DNA from 2 places in the Clostridium sp. MF28 genome. Region 2 is predicted to be linked to the other one. Evidence: a T-box and tRNA genes for the amino acid it is inferred to sense, from the RefSeq annotation. Region 2 holds a T-box; the other holds one or more tRNA genes.

Region 1 (7,540 bases), 1.6 Mb from region 2:
CTTTAGAAATAGATTTTGAATTTTCCTTTAAAATATCAATAGCTTTTACTCCTAGCTTATACCCTGCACTTGTCCATATTATACGAGATAAGAATACGCATACATAAACACCAAAGAATAGTATAGGTCCCACAATACTGCCTTGACTTGCAAATGATGCGCTGATTCCTGCGACTATTGGTAATAGAGTAAACCAAAGAAGTGCATCTCCAATACCTGCTAGCGGTCCAAATAAAGCAACCTTCAAACATTTTATAAGACTTCTATCTTCACTATTTTCTTCTAGCGATAAAACTAATCCCATAAGAAATCCTACCAAAGTTGGATTAGTATTTATAAATTCTAAGTTATCCTTCATAGATTGTGATACTTTCTCTTTATCATTGTTATGAATCTTCTTTAAGAAAGGTAGTAAAGCACAAGTCCATCCAGCTGCCTGCATTCTTTCATAGTTGAAACTTGCTTGTAGCAAAACTGATCTAAATGCAAGTTTTCTAAGATCTTTCTTGGTTAATTGGTTATTAGATTCCGTCTTCATAATCTTCTCCCCCTTGATTTGAATTTACTACATTTACAACTTGAGCTTTATTTTTGTCATTTACATATCCATATAAAGCAAAAGCTGCTCCTATTAATGCTACTGGTAATAAATTTGTAAATTGTACAAATGAAGCTACTAAAAATCCTATAATAAGGAATGGAACATATTCTATCTTAAGCATTACTCTAAGTAATAATCCAAATCCAACTGCTGGTAAGATTCCACCTGCTATTTCGAATCCGTGTTTTAACCATTCTGGCATACTTTCAACTAAAGTTCTCATTGGTTCTTGGGCAACATATGTACAAAGGAATACAATCACACCATAAGTTATTCCAACTATAAGAGTTGTTGTTATATTCAATCTTGTAAATGCTGTAGTATCTCCTTCTTCTGCATACTTATCAGCTTTATTCATAAATACTGAAAATGCTGAATAGTAAAAAAGAATTACATATTGCATTAAGAAACTAAATGGTAGTGCTAGTCCTATTGTTGCTTTAACGTCTGCTCCGGTTGTATACGCAATAACTGTTGTCATAATACCTGCTAGTATTGGGTTAGGAGGCTGTGTTCCTCCTACAGGAGTAAGTCCAGCGAATGCTAATTCAGTAAGTCCTCCTGCGATAAGTCCCGTTGTTATATCTCCTAAAATAGCTCCTGTTAATGTACATACTATTATTGGTCTAAATATATATAATCCCTCTAACCAGAAATCAAATCCAACTATCATTGCCATAATTGCAAGAAGGACACCTTGTAATAACGTTATACTATGCATTATAATTCCTCCATTTATTCAATATTTGTTTTAATATCTCCAGGTGTATCTTGTGCGAATACTTTTACACCCTTTGATTCAATATATTTTAGATCTTCTATATCTTTATCATCTACATAAACCTTTTTAGTAATAGCTCTCTTACCATCTGAAAAGTGCATATTTCCAACATTTAATTCTTTTATAGGCACTCCACCATCAACTAATTTTCTTGCTACCTCTGGTGTTTTACATACTATAAAAATCTTTTGGCTTGGAGATGCTTTGTGTATAACATCTATAGTTTTTTGAATAGTGAAAAATCTGATTCCAACCCCTGAAGATTCTGCTGTCATTGACATTAATTGTTGTTGTACTGGATCTGATGCTGCAGTATCATCTACAACTACTAGTAAATTAGCTCCTAGGGATGTCGTCCAAGTAACACCTACTTGTCCATGAACTAATCTGTTATCAATTCTTGTCATTAATATATTTGGCATATTTAATTCCTCCTTAATCTTTATGCTTATATATAAAGCAAGCCCCATGCCAAGTAGTGTACATATTACTACTTAACATGGGGCTTTTCTATAAGAATGCATCTATCCTTTTATTCATTTTATATATTAATACAGAATAAAGCCTCAAGTTTGCTTATTTTCTAATGTTTCTAAAAACTTTATTAAAGATCAAAGTTTTTAACTTTATTTTTAATACTGTCATATATAAAACCTATTTCTGATATAGGAATCTCTACTCTATAGAAATTTTCTATTACACTAAAAGCTTTTCTCGTCATTTTTATAAAGTGTACATGACACTGTTCGAAATCCTCACAATCTCTGTAATTCATAATAGGATCTTTTATTACTAATCTCTCTATCATGCAGCTTATGTGTATATATAAACTTATCTTTAAATCATTTTCTAATTTAAAGCCTAGGCTTCTTTCTAAATTAGTAAGAGCATCTTCTACTTGATCTACTATTTTATCTGGGTTTAATATTGTAAGATAATTTAAAACATTTTCTAATGTAAATAACTTGACAGCTTCTTTATTTATCTTTTCAATAATGTTATCATCTACAATTCCCTTTAAGGTATTAGATAGTACTGAATCAGCTTTTTTCATTATAAGGTTTTCTAGTGATATAAAAGGAATATTCTCTATCTTTGGATCATTTGTACCAATTATGAGTTTTACATTATATTGTTTAAATACAAAATCTTCTTTCCATTTTCTTTTAAACTCTCATAATCATAAGCGACAACCTTTACTTCATCTTCGTTAAAACAATTATTTAACAAATCTTTTATTTTACTTGCTGTTCCAATACCAGTTATACAAGTTGTTATTATTACATCTGATTTCTTTTTACTAGATTCTATATAATTTACTTTACTTACATTTTTCTTAGATGCTTCTTCTGCAATTTGTTTTAAGGGCTGTAAGCTAAGAATCCTGCTTCCTATATCTAAAACTAATTTAGTAGAAACATTATCTACTATAGCTATATCTCCGTATATTTCTTTTTCTAATAATATATAAATAGTCTCAAGCGAACCCATATCTACAAGTATTAAAAGTCCCTTTGAAGTATCTATTGTTTTTACATATTCTAAGATCTTATTACTTACATCTAAAGGTGAGCTTTCTATAGGCATATCAAATGGCTCAAAAATATATTTACCAAACAGCCTGTTAGCCACGCCTGCAATACTGCTTGCAGTTGAATGGCCATGAGCTATTATTATTGCATTAACATTATTTTGAATGGATTTATCCAATGATCTTATATATATTAGTAAATAAATTTCTACTGATTTATTTATTTCTAAATCTAAGTTATTATGAATATCTTCAATTAGCTTTAAAACCAGCTTATACTCCTTATGGAACTTTTTACTCAATTGTTTGATTAATGAAATCTCTTCTTTAATATAATCTTCGTTTTGAAATTCAACAAAATATGTTATAAGATTAGCCATAATTTCTGAACTATTTGTTAAATAATCGATTCCATAATTTAAATTCATAAAATGCAAAGTACTTTCAACTGTTTTTTCTATTGACCTATAAATAACATTTTTTGAGTTTCTATATTTCTCATTAAAAACTATATGATCAATTAAATCATTAAATATTTTAGTTCCATTAATAAAAAACTCTTCCTCTGTTATTTTGCCTTTTTCTAATTCCTTGATAGCTTCATTTAATTCTTCTGTAATTCCTGATGCCTTATTTATATGAGTATTTAAATAATCTCGACCATTTTTTTCCGAACAGCTTATAAACAGGTCATTTATATTTAAGTTATTTAAACTAATATCCTCGTCCTGCTCTATTATATCCTTTGGAAGATTATTTATTTTTACTTTTAATACTTTTGTTCTTTTCTCCTGAGTATTATTTAAGGCATTGGCGCAGCTGAGCTTTATAGCATTTATAAGTTTACCAATATTGCCATGAGCATTGCTATTAATCAGTATATTTATAACCTGACTATTAACAATAATATCCCTATTTATATTTAAGGCTTCTCTCTTATAAAAATTATCTATAAGATCTAGCTTTTCCTTTAAGGGTCTCTCTTTAAAGCTTGGTATCTTTACAATTAGAGGTATACGCCTTAAAAATGTCTGAAGAAATTTATTCTCAGGATTCTCTGTAGTCGCAAAAATCAACCTTACATTTGCGTGTCTTTTTTTCTCCGTTTCACCAAGCCTTCTAAATATCCCCTTATCTAAAAATAAGAATAATTTTTCTTGACCTTCTGGTGGTAATCTATGAATTTCATCTAGAAATAGATAACCTCCATTTGCTTTTTCTATAAGACCTATTCTATCACTATCAGCACCTGTATAAGCACCTTTGGCCGATCCAAAAAGTATAGCTGAAAATAACTCTGGGTTATTTGCATATTCCGCACAATTAAATATTTCAAAAGGAGCTTCTTCTTTTATATAGCTGCAATTTCTCGCATAATCATATACCTTTTGTGCTAAAAAACTTTTTCCAACTCCTGAACTTCCAATAAGTAAAAACGGTAACCCATTTGGTGGATATGAAACTGCTGATTTACACTGCTGAACGACATCCTTTAAGCTGCTGCTTGCCCCTATAAGTTCCTTAAAATTATCTATATCATTATTAGTATTTGAATAGCTAACTTCTTTAATATAATCAGAAATCAGCATAAATCTATCACTGTCTTCTTCATACACTTCCTTGCTTATAAAGTAGACAGGTCTCTTATTTACTTTTATTGCTTCTTCCTCTTTAGTCAGCTCATTTAATACATGACTTACTAAATTTCTTTGAAGCCCAAGTTTATCTGCTATAGTAAGAGCATTTATTCCGTATTCCATGCTTCCATCTATTTTAAGAGAAAGTTCTTTCAACTTTATTCTAATCTTTTCCTTATTAGTCATAGACCTGCCTCCTAACTCTTTCGTTTATATTACATATACTGTCACCTATATTTATATACACTACCACTATCAGTTGTTTTAACATTGTATCTAAATATAGAATTCGGATTACATAATAAAGTATAATTAATATATATGTTGCAATTCACAATTACAGCTAAAATTCTTGCAATATTTTTAGAATTATGATGAAGAATTATTTTTGCAATATATAATATTGTTTAACGTAATTTTTTAAAATTTTGCTAAAATCAACTTTTATAATATATATCAACTTGGATTTTAGCATTGAATATATCATTTATGCAAGGTCAAAAGTCTAGAAATTTTAATAATTTATCCGATTATTCATGTTAATCACTTTGTTGGCTAACAAATGCTTTAATCTTCAAATATTTTGTTATATGAAAAAAAATAAGTTCTAGATAAACTAGAACTTATTTTTCAACTTGGTGACTCCTAGGGGAATCGAACCCCTGTTACCACCGTGAAAGGGTGGTGTCTTAACCGCTTGACCAAGGAGCCATATTAAGTTTTATTTAAATTGGCGACTCAGAAGGGGCTCGAACCCTCGACCTCCGGCGTGACAGGCCGGCACTCTAACCAACTGAGCTACTGAGCCGTATTATGGTGGCTCGAACTGGAATCGAACCAGTGACACGAGGATTTTCAGTCCTCTGCTCTACCGACTGAGCTATCGAGCCATCTTACCTCGCAACGTCCTACTCTGCCACACAGTCTCCCATGCAGTACCATCGGCGCTATAGACCTTAACTTTCCTGTTCGGAATGGGAAGGAGTGTTACCTCTATGCCATCATCACGAGATGCATAATTTACAGAAATCTTCGATTTCGTGTAAATTAGCACTCAGCGAACGAATGTGAGTCGAGTTTCCTTTGAAAAAAGACTCTTAGTTTACGCTTATACTACATTTACATGAATCTACTACTGTAATTATTCCTTTGAAAAAACTTTGTTCTTTCAAAATTGCACACAGTTTCTTTAATGTATTTACAACTTGACTATATTGGTCAAGCCCTCGACCTATTAGTATCAGTCAGCTAAATACGTTGCCGCACTTACACCTCTGACCTATCAACCTTGTAGTCTTCAAGGGGTCTTACTAGCTTATGCTATGGGAAATCTCATCTTGAGGTGGGCTTCACACTTAGATGCTTTCAGCGTTTATCCCTTCCCGACTTAGCTACCCAGCTATGCTTCTGGCGAAACAACTGGTACACCATAGGTCAGTCCATCCCGGTCCTCTCGTACTAAGGACAGCTCCTCTCAAATTTCCTACGCCCGCGACGGATAGGGACCGAACTGTCTCACGACGTTCTGAACCCAGCTCGCGTGCCGCTTTAATGGGCGAACAGCCCAACCCTTGGGACCTACTTCAGCCCCAGGATGCGACGAGCCGACATCGAGGTGCCAAACCTCCCCGTCGATGTGAACTCTTGGGGGAGATCAGCCTGTTATCCCCGAGGTAGCTTTTATCCGTTGAGCGATGGCCCTCCCACGAGGTACCACCGGATCACTAAGCCCGACTTTCGTCCCTGCTCCACTTGTAGGTGTCGCAGTCAGGCTCCCTTCTGCCTTTACACTCTTCGAACGATTTCCGACCGTTCTGAGGGAACCTTTGGGCGCCTCCGTTACATTTTAGGAGGCGACCGCCCCAGTCAAACTGCCCACCTAACAATGTCCTGTCACCAGTTTCATGGCATCCAGTTAGAACTTCAATACTATCAGGGTGGTATCCCAACAACGACTCCACTAAGGCTGACGCCCTAGTTTCCCAGTCTCCCACCTATCCTGTACAGACAATACCGAAATTCAATGCTAAGCTACAGTAAAGCTCTACGGGGTCTTTCCGTCCAATCGCGGGTAGCGAGCATCTTCACTCGCACTACAACTTCGCCGGATTTGCAGTTGAGACAGTGCACAAGTCATTACGCCATTCGTGCGGGTCAGAACTTACCTGACAAGGAATTTCGCTACCTTAGGACCGTTATAGTTACGGCCGCCGTTTACTGGGGCTTAAGTTCACACCTTCGCAAAACTTTGCTAAGTGTTCCCCTTAACCTTCCAGCACCGGGCAGGCGTCAGCCCCTATACATCAGCTTTCGCTTTAGCAGAGACCTGTGTTTTTGTTAAACAGTTGCTTGTGCCTATTCTCTGCGGCCTGATTTCTCAGGCACCCCTTCTCCCGAAGTTACGGGGTCAATTTGCCTAGTTCCTTAACTGCAATTCTTCCGTCGGCCTTAGGATTCTCTCCTCATCTACCTGTGTCGGTTTGCGGTACGGGCACTACTTCTCTCTCTAGATGCTTTTCTTGGAAGCATGGAATCAGATACTTCGGTTCCGTAGAACCTTCCCCATCACGCCTCAGAATTGTTGGAACGGATTTGCCAATCCCAACTCCCTAAACGCTTAGACTAGCATCCAATAGCTAGCACATCCTATCCTTCTCCGTCACACCATCGATAATAACGATTGTAGTGGTATTGGAATATCAACCAATTGTCCATCGACTACGCCTTTCGGCCTCGCCTTAGGTCCCGACTAACCCTGAGAAGACAAACTTTACTCAGGAAACCTTAGATATTCGGCCTGTAGGATTCTCGCCTACATCTCGCTACTAATGCCAACATTCTCACTCGTAATCAGTCCACCGCTCCTTACGGTACGACTTCAGCCCGATTACGACGCTCCTCTACCGCTCACGCATAAGCGTGAACCCGTAGCTTCGGTGGTAAGTTTGAGCCCCGGACATTTTCGGCGCAGGATCTCTTGACTAGTGAGC
Region 2 (7,540 bases):
CATGCTTATTTTAAAATTAGCTTATAGTGAAGACTTGACTTTTTCCCGTGACCTGCAAGAGCTAAAAGAGCTACTAAAGAAGAAGGAGATTTTAATAGGATTTGTTGAAAGTATAGAAGGAAAAACTCATATAATAAAGATAATTTGTGAAGAAAATTGTTATAATGAAAAAGTAAAAGAGATTATTAACTTATATGTTAGTAATATTTTATATAGAATAGTTATTGATAATTATAGAAAAAAGGAAATGTTTGAATTTATAACGGATAATTATTTTTTCTTAAAGCAATCTGAAATATTAGAGGTTGAAGATCAAATACTAAAGGTGTTAAAGTATGAAGAAGTAGATGCAAATGAGGATACTATATTTTGTTTAAATAAAATTAATTCTATGGTAGAAAAGATTAGAGACTGCATAAGTGAAAAACAAGAGATTAATATAGATGGATTTATAACTTTTAGGATGAGAAAATTAAGAGAGGATATAGAAAAAGTTATAGATAAAGTAGTAGAAAGATATATGGTGGAAAAAGAATATAAGGAATTTATAAAACTACTAAAGTACTTTGTAGAAATACAGGAATGTAAAATAGAAGAAATAAATATAATAGTAGAAGATAATAATTATATAGTAAGAGATAAGGAAGGCAAAGATTTATATTACGATTTTTTCAGTGAAATCGCAACAGATCAAAATAAAGCTGAATTAAATATGGAAGATATATTAATTAGCGGACTAATAACAAGTGCACCTGAAAATATAAATATCTATGGAAAAGAAAAATGTAGCAATAAAGAATTTTTAGATACTATTCAAAATGTATTTGGAGATAAGGTTCATTTTTATGAAGCAAATAGCGACTATAATAAAATTGGTCAAATAATAGCAAAAAAATATTGACATGGATTAACAACAATGATATACTCATACATGTTAAGAAGAAACAGCCGTTTCTCACCCTGCAGTGTTGAATTTACTAGTATGGGTTTTATGTGTGTCTATACATTGAGTATTGATAATTTGAGGCGGCAGTTATGCCGTCTTTTTATTATGTATATAGTTTTTCGGAGGTGAAAAATATTAATAAAGATTTTTCTATGAATGAAGAGATTAGAGAAAAAGAGATTAGACTAATAGGAAGTAACGGGGAACCATTAGGGATTGTCCCAACTATTGAAGCAAAAAAACTTGCTGAAGAAAAAGATATGGATTTAGTTATGATGTCTCCTACTGCGAAACCACCAGTTTGTAGAATTATGGACTATGGTAAGTATGTATATGAGCAATCTAAAAAAGAAAAAGATGCTAAGAAAAAGCAAAAAATCATATCTATTAAAGAAGTAAGATGTAGTCTAACTATTGAGGAACATGACATTGATATAAAAGCAAAAAATGCCAGAAAGTTCCTATTAGAAGGAGATAAAGTTAAAATCACTGTAAGATTTAGAGGTAGGGAAATGGAACTTGCCCACATGGGACAAAAAATTCTTGATAACTTTGCAGCTAAATTAGAAGATGTCTGCCTAGTAGAAAAAAGACCTAAAAGAGAAGGCAGAAATATGACAATGGTTTTAGGGCCTAAAAAGGCGTAACTTGAGAGGAGGATTTAATCATGCCAAAAATGAAAACTCATAGAGGTGCAGCAAAAAGATTCAGAAAAACAGGTACAGGAAAACTTAAGAGAGGTAAGGCATTTAGAAGCCATATCTTAACAAAGAAGAGTTCAAAAACTAAGAGACATCTTAGAAAAGCTGGATATGTTTCAGATTCACAATTAAAAGTAATGAAGAAATTATTACCATACCTATAATATAGGGGTAATGCAGGAGGTTTAAGTAATGGCAAGAGTAAAGAGAGCGAAGAATTCTCGTAAAAATCATAAAAAAGTTTTAAAACTTGCAAAAGGATACTACGGTGGAAAAAGTAAGTTATATAAAACTGCTAATGAATCAGTAATAAGAGCATTAAGAAATTCTTATGTTGGAAGAAAGAATAAGAAGAGAGATTATAGAAGTTTATGGATAGCTAGAATTAACGCGGCTACAAGAATAAACAACTTATCATATTCTAAATTCATGAATGGAATCAAATTAGCTGGAATAGACATCAACAGAAAGATGTTATCTGAAATAGCTATAAATGATCCAAAGGCATTTACTGAATTAGTAGAAGTTGCTAAGAAACAATTAAATGCTTAGTACATAAAATGCGGCTTATGCCGCATTTTATTTTTATATTCAAATATAAATAATAATACTATTATTTTTCCATAATCCTATAGTTTTGAGGTGTAAAACTTTGATATATATAGAAAGTAAAGAAAATAATTTATTTAAGAATACAAAAAAGCTTAAAGAAAGAAAAAATAGGACTAAAACAAGTAGATATATAATTGAAGGATTTAGATTAGTTCAAGAGGCATTTAAGGCCAAAGTCGATGTGGATTACCTAATTGTGACTGAAGATGCACGGGATAAAGTAGACGAATTTTTGGGGAAATATATAAATGGTGAAATTAAGATTTATGAAATTTCTAGCAATTTATTTAAAGAACTTATTTCTACAGAAAATCCTCAAGGAATACTTGCAGTTATAAAAATGAATACAATGGAATCGAAATTCGATGGAGATTTTTACTTGCTTTGTGACAAGGTGCAAGATCCAGGGAATCTAGGGACTATAATAAGAACTGCACATGCAGCTGGAGTACAAGAAATTATATTAACAAAGGGTACTGTGGATATATATAATGAAAAGACAATTAGATCTACAATGGGATCTATATTTTATATTCCTATTTATTATGATGATGAGAATCTCTCTTTGGTAAAAGAATTAAAGGGGAAAGGTTTTAATTTGGTAGTGACATCCTTAGATACAGATAAAAATTTCTTTCAAGCAGATTTAAGAGGGAGAGTTCTCTTAACTGTTGGGAATGAAGGAAATGGAGTAAGTAGAGAAGTGTTAGAGATGGCGGATACTAAGGTTAAGATACCAATGCCAGGCAATGCTGAATCTTTAAATGTAGCAGTAGCTTCATCTGTTATAATGTATGAGAAAGTAAGACAAAATCAATTGTGATTAAATCTTATTAAAATAGGAAAGTATATTAATAGGTTTCTAGGAAAATTTGAAACTATTTAAGAATGAAAGTAGATTTGAATATTTCTAGGAATCTATATTAATATGAAAAAATTTTAAAATTTATATATTTATCTATGTAAATTTTAAAATATATAAATATTTATAGGAAACATCTGGTGTTCAGAGGTTTTATATTTAAAATAGAATAATTATGTTAAGATAAAATATTTAATTTGATTTGGGAATATACTTATAAATATGGTATATTAGAAAAGCAGTGGATTTATATATAAATTTTGAAAATAGTATTGATATTTTATATATTTATTTGTATAATGAGTTGTATTAATTGAACATTGAAAAACTGTGAATGAGAGAGTAGATATTAGAAAAGTTTTAAGGGAGAGAAGGTCATAGACTGTAAGCCTTCTTAAATAATATAATATTGAAGTTCGCTCAGGAGTTCTAGCTGTGAAATTTATAGTAGTAGCTAGCGGCAAGAAGAGTCGTTAATTAAATTGAGTTGGGTACTTTTTTAGTTCCAATTAGGGTGGTAACGCGGATAATTCGTCCCTTTTTATGAGGTGGCGTTTTTTTTTATGCAAAAAATCTTTTTAATTACCAACAAATGATTTTAAAAGAAATATTTATAGGTCCATTATTATTTTTATATGTCTTATTGAAAGGAGAAACAATAATGAAAGAAAAACTTAAAGAATTACAAGAACTTGCATTAAGCAAAATTGAAGCTGTTAAAACTAGCAGTGAATTAGAAGAAATTAGAGTTAAGTTCTTAGGAAAAAAAGGGGAACTTACTACAATATTAAGAGGTATGGGGAATCTTTCTCCAGAAGAAAGACCTATTGTAGGAAAATTAGTTAATGAAGCTAAAGCTGCTGTTGAAGAAAAATTAGAAAGCGTGTTAAAAGCTATTAAAGATAAAGAAAAGGCTGAAAAGCTTGCAGGTGAAACTATAGATATTTCTCTTCCAGGAAGAAAGAAAGTTATAGGAAAGAGGCATCCGTTAGATTTGACTCTTCAAAGTATGGAAGAAATTTTCGTTTCAATGGGGTTCACAATTGAAGATGGACCTGAAGTTGAATATGATCATTATAATTTTGAAGCTCTAAATATACCTAAGGATCATCCGGCTAGAAGTGAACAAGATACTTTATATATAAATGATAATATAGTACTTAGAACTCAGACTTCACCAATTCAAGTTAGAACTATGGAAAATCAAAAACCACCAATAAAGATGATTTCCCCTGGTAAAGTATATAGATCAGATTCAGTAGATGCTACACATTCACCTATATTCTATCAAATGGAAGGATTAGTTATAGATAAAGGAGTTACATTTGCTGATTTAAAAGGAACATTAGAATTATTTGCAAAAAAAATGTTTGGAGACAAGGTTCAAACTAAATTCAGACCACATCACTTCCCATTTACAGAGCCATCTGCTGAAATGGATGCAACATGCTTTGTGTGTGGCGGTGAAGGCTGTAGAGTATGTAAAGGCAGCGGTTGGATAGAACTTTTAGGTTGCGGAATGGTTCATCCAAATGTTCTTAGAAACTGCGGACTTGATCCAGAAGTATATAGTGGATTTGCTTTTGGTTTTGGTGTTGATAGAATGGTAATGCTAAAGTATGGAATAGATGATATAAGATTATTATATGAAAGTGATATGAGATTCTTAAATCAATTCTAAAAGCTTAGTTTTATTTGAAATTCAAGAATTTAAGAATATACATTCTTAGGAATATTTATTCTGAAGAATATTACCATATATATTCTAAAGATATGCCCATATGAAAAAAGCAGCTATGCTGCAATTAAAAACTTATTAACTTAAAAAAAGCAGTTATGTTTCAATTACGAACTTATCACCTTAAAAAAGCAGTTATGCTACAACTAAGATTTTTTGAATATTAAAAATGAGGGTTAGTGAAGAAATTGGATTAAAATATTATTCTATACCCAGCAATAAAAGGAGGAAACAAAATGAAAGTACCATATAATTGGCTTAAAGATTATGTTGATATAAATGTTAGTCCTAAGGAATTAGGAGATAAATTAACTTTAACTGGTTCACAACTAGAAGAACTTGTTATCCAAGGAGATGTAATTCAAAATGTAGTTACAGGAAAAATTACTAATATTGAAAAACATCCTGATGCAGATAAGTTAAGCATATGTCAAGTTGATATAGGAAGTGAACAAATACAAATAGTTACAGCAGCAACGAACATGAAAGAGCAAGATGTTGTGCCGGTTGCTCTTCATGGTTCAACACTTGCTGACGGAACTAAAATAAAAAAAGGAAAACTTAGAGGAGTAGTATCTAATGGTATGTTCTGCTCAGAAGAAGAATTAGGTACAGCTGGAGATGAGCCAGTTCATGGATTGATGATCTTACCTACTGATACTAAGCTTGGAGTTGATATTAAGGAACTTTTAGGATTAAATAAAGCTATCTTAGATTTTGAAATTACTTCAAACAGACCTGACTGCTTAAGTATGGTAGGGATGGCAAGAGAAACAGCAGCAGCTCTTAGAACAACTTATAAAATGCCAAATTTAGAATATAAAATTAAAAATTCTAAAAATATAAATGAAGAGTTAACTGTTGAAGTTAAAGATACTCTTTGCAATAGGTATATGGCAAGAGGCGTGAAAAATGTTAAAGTTCAGCCATCACCAGGCTGGATGCAAGAGAGACTTCTTGAAGCTGGTATAAGACCAATAAATAATATAGTTGATATAACAAATTTTGTTATGCTTGAAACTGGTGAACCAATGCATGCTTTTGATAAAAGAGAAATTGCTACGAATAAAATAGTAATTGAAAGAGCAAAGCGAGGAGAAAAGTTTACAACTTTAGATGAAGTAGAAAGAGAATTAGATGATTCGATGCTTTGCATTAAAGATGGAGAAAATATTATCGGTCTTGCTGGAATAATGGGTGGTTTAAACTCAGAAATAAAAGAAGATACTACAGAAGTTGTTTTTGAATGTGCAAATTTTGATGGAACTAACATAAGAGTAAATTCAAAGAAATTAAATCTAAGAACAGAAGCGTCTGGGAGATTTGAAAAAGATATAGATCCTAACTTAGCTGAAATTGCATTAAATAGAGCATGTAGCTTAATCTGTGAATTAGATGCCGGAGAAGTTATGGAAGGTACTATAGATGTTTACAATAACAAGAAAGAAGTATCAACTGTAACTGTTGAATCAAATTGGGTAAACAGCTTCCTTGGAACAGATCTTTCTAAAGAAGAGATGAAGAGATGTTTAGATAGTGTTGATTTATTTACAGAAATAAATGGTGATAACTTAGTTGTGACAGCTCCAACTTTTAGAGTTGATATTGCAATTAGAGAAGATATAGCTGAGGAAATTGCAAGAATTTATGGATATGAAAAAATTCCTACAACAATTTTTAAAGTTTCTACAGAAAGAGAGCCAAGATATAGAAAAGGATTATTAGATAATAGAGTAGTGATGCTTGCTACAGGAAGTGGATTAAATCAATCTATCAGTTATTCGTTTGTATCTCCAAAGGTTTTTGATAAAATTAATTTACCAGAAGATAGTGACCTTAGAAATGTAGTTAAGATAAGAAATCCATTAGGGGAAGATTATAGTGTGATGAGAACTTCAACACTTCCATCAATGATGGAATCACTTGGAAGAAATTATTCTAGAAATAACTCATATGTAAGATTGTTTGAAATGGGGAAAGTTTACATTCCAAATGTGGATGAAACAAAACTTCCAACAGAAAAGAATATTTTAACTATAGGTATTTATGGAGATTGTGACTACTTAGATCTTAAAGGTGTTGTTGAAAATATAACTGATGGATTAGGTATAAAGAGTGTTAAATATGAAAGAGAGAGCGAAAATGTAAGTTACCATCCTGGAAAAACAGCTAAGATAGTTGTTGGCAGAACTAATGCTGGAACTTTAGGAGAAGTTCATTTAGATGTATGCGAAAATTACGGTTTGGATGTGCCTTGTTATGTAGCAGAATTAGATTTGGATGTTTTATATGAAAATGCTGATATGGATAAAAAATATAAAGCACTTCCAAAATTCCCAGCAGTAACACGAGATATTGCATTACTTGTTGATGATAGTCTTTTGGTCCAAGAAATTGATGATACAATAAAAAGAGCTGGTGGAAATTTAGTTGAAAAAGTAGAATTATTTGATATATATAAAGGAAAACAAATTCCAGATGGTAAAAAGAGTATAGCTTATGCAATCTGGTACAGAGATGAAAATAAAACATTAACAGATAAAGATGTTAATAAAGTTCATGAAAAAATCCTAAAATCTTTAGAATATAAGCTTGGAGCTACATTAAGAGATTAAAATATAATAACTCAAGCTTTGCTCCATGAAAGCTGCTTCAGAAATAAGTTTTATTATTTTTGAAGC

Evidence for each region. A T-box is a leader RNA that pairs with one kind of tRNA and senses whether it is charged. The one in region 2 lies ahead of pheS (phenylalanine--tRNA ligase subunit alpha), so its partner is inferred to be a tRNA-Phe.
Region 1: it encodes a tRNA-Phe, which carries the amino acid that the T-box ahead of pheS (phenylalanine--tRNA ligase subunit alpha) is inferred to sense. The anticodon was not compared.

Annotation. Positions count from the first base shown of each region.
Region 1 is NZ_CP014331.1:619,887-627,426, forward strand. Features, by position in the region: gene agaD (PTS galactosamine transporter subunit IID) at 1-538, opposite strand, end outside; gene agaC (PTS galactosamine transporter subunit IIC) at 522-1,322, opposite strand; gene agaB (PTS galactosamine transporter subunit IIB) at 1,337-1,804, opposite strand; gene AXY43_RS27465 (PRD domain-containing protein) at 1,987-2,436, opposite strand; gene AXY43_RS02540 (sigma 54-interacting transcriptional regulator) at 2,505-4,736, opposite strand; tRNA gene AXY43_RS02545 (tRNA-Glu) at 5,187-5,261, opposite strand; tRNA gene AXY43_RS02550 (tRNA-Asp) at 5,282-5,358, opposite strand; tRNA gene AXY43_RS02555 (tRNA-Phe) at 5,365-5,440, opposite strand; rRNA gene rrf (5S ribosomal RNA) at 5,446-5,562, opposite strand; rRNA gene AXY43_RS02565 (23S ribosomal RNA) at 5,765-7,540, opposite strand, start outside.
Region 2 is NZ_CP014331.1:5,212,028-5,219,567, forward strand. Features, by position in the region: gene ytxC (putative sporulation protein YtxC) at 2-901, shown strand; gene infC (translation initiation factor IF-3) at 1,072-1,593, shown strand; gene rpmI (50S ribosomal protein L35) at 1,614-1,811, shown strand; gene rplT (50S ribosomal protein L20) at 1,840-2,199, shown strand; gene AXY43_RS22980 (TrmH family RNA methyltransferase) at 2,300-3,082, shown strand; T-box leader at 3,443-3,663, shown strand; gene pheS (phenylalanine--tRNA ligase subunit alpha) at 3,783-4,802, shown strand; gene pheT (phenylalanine--tRNA ligase subunit beta) at 5,096-7,474, shown strand.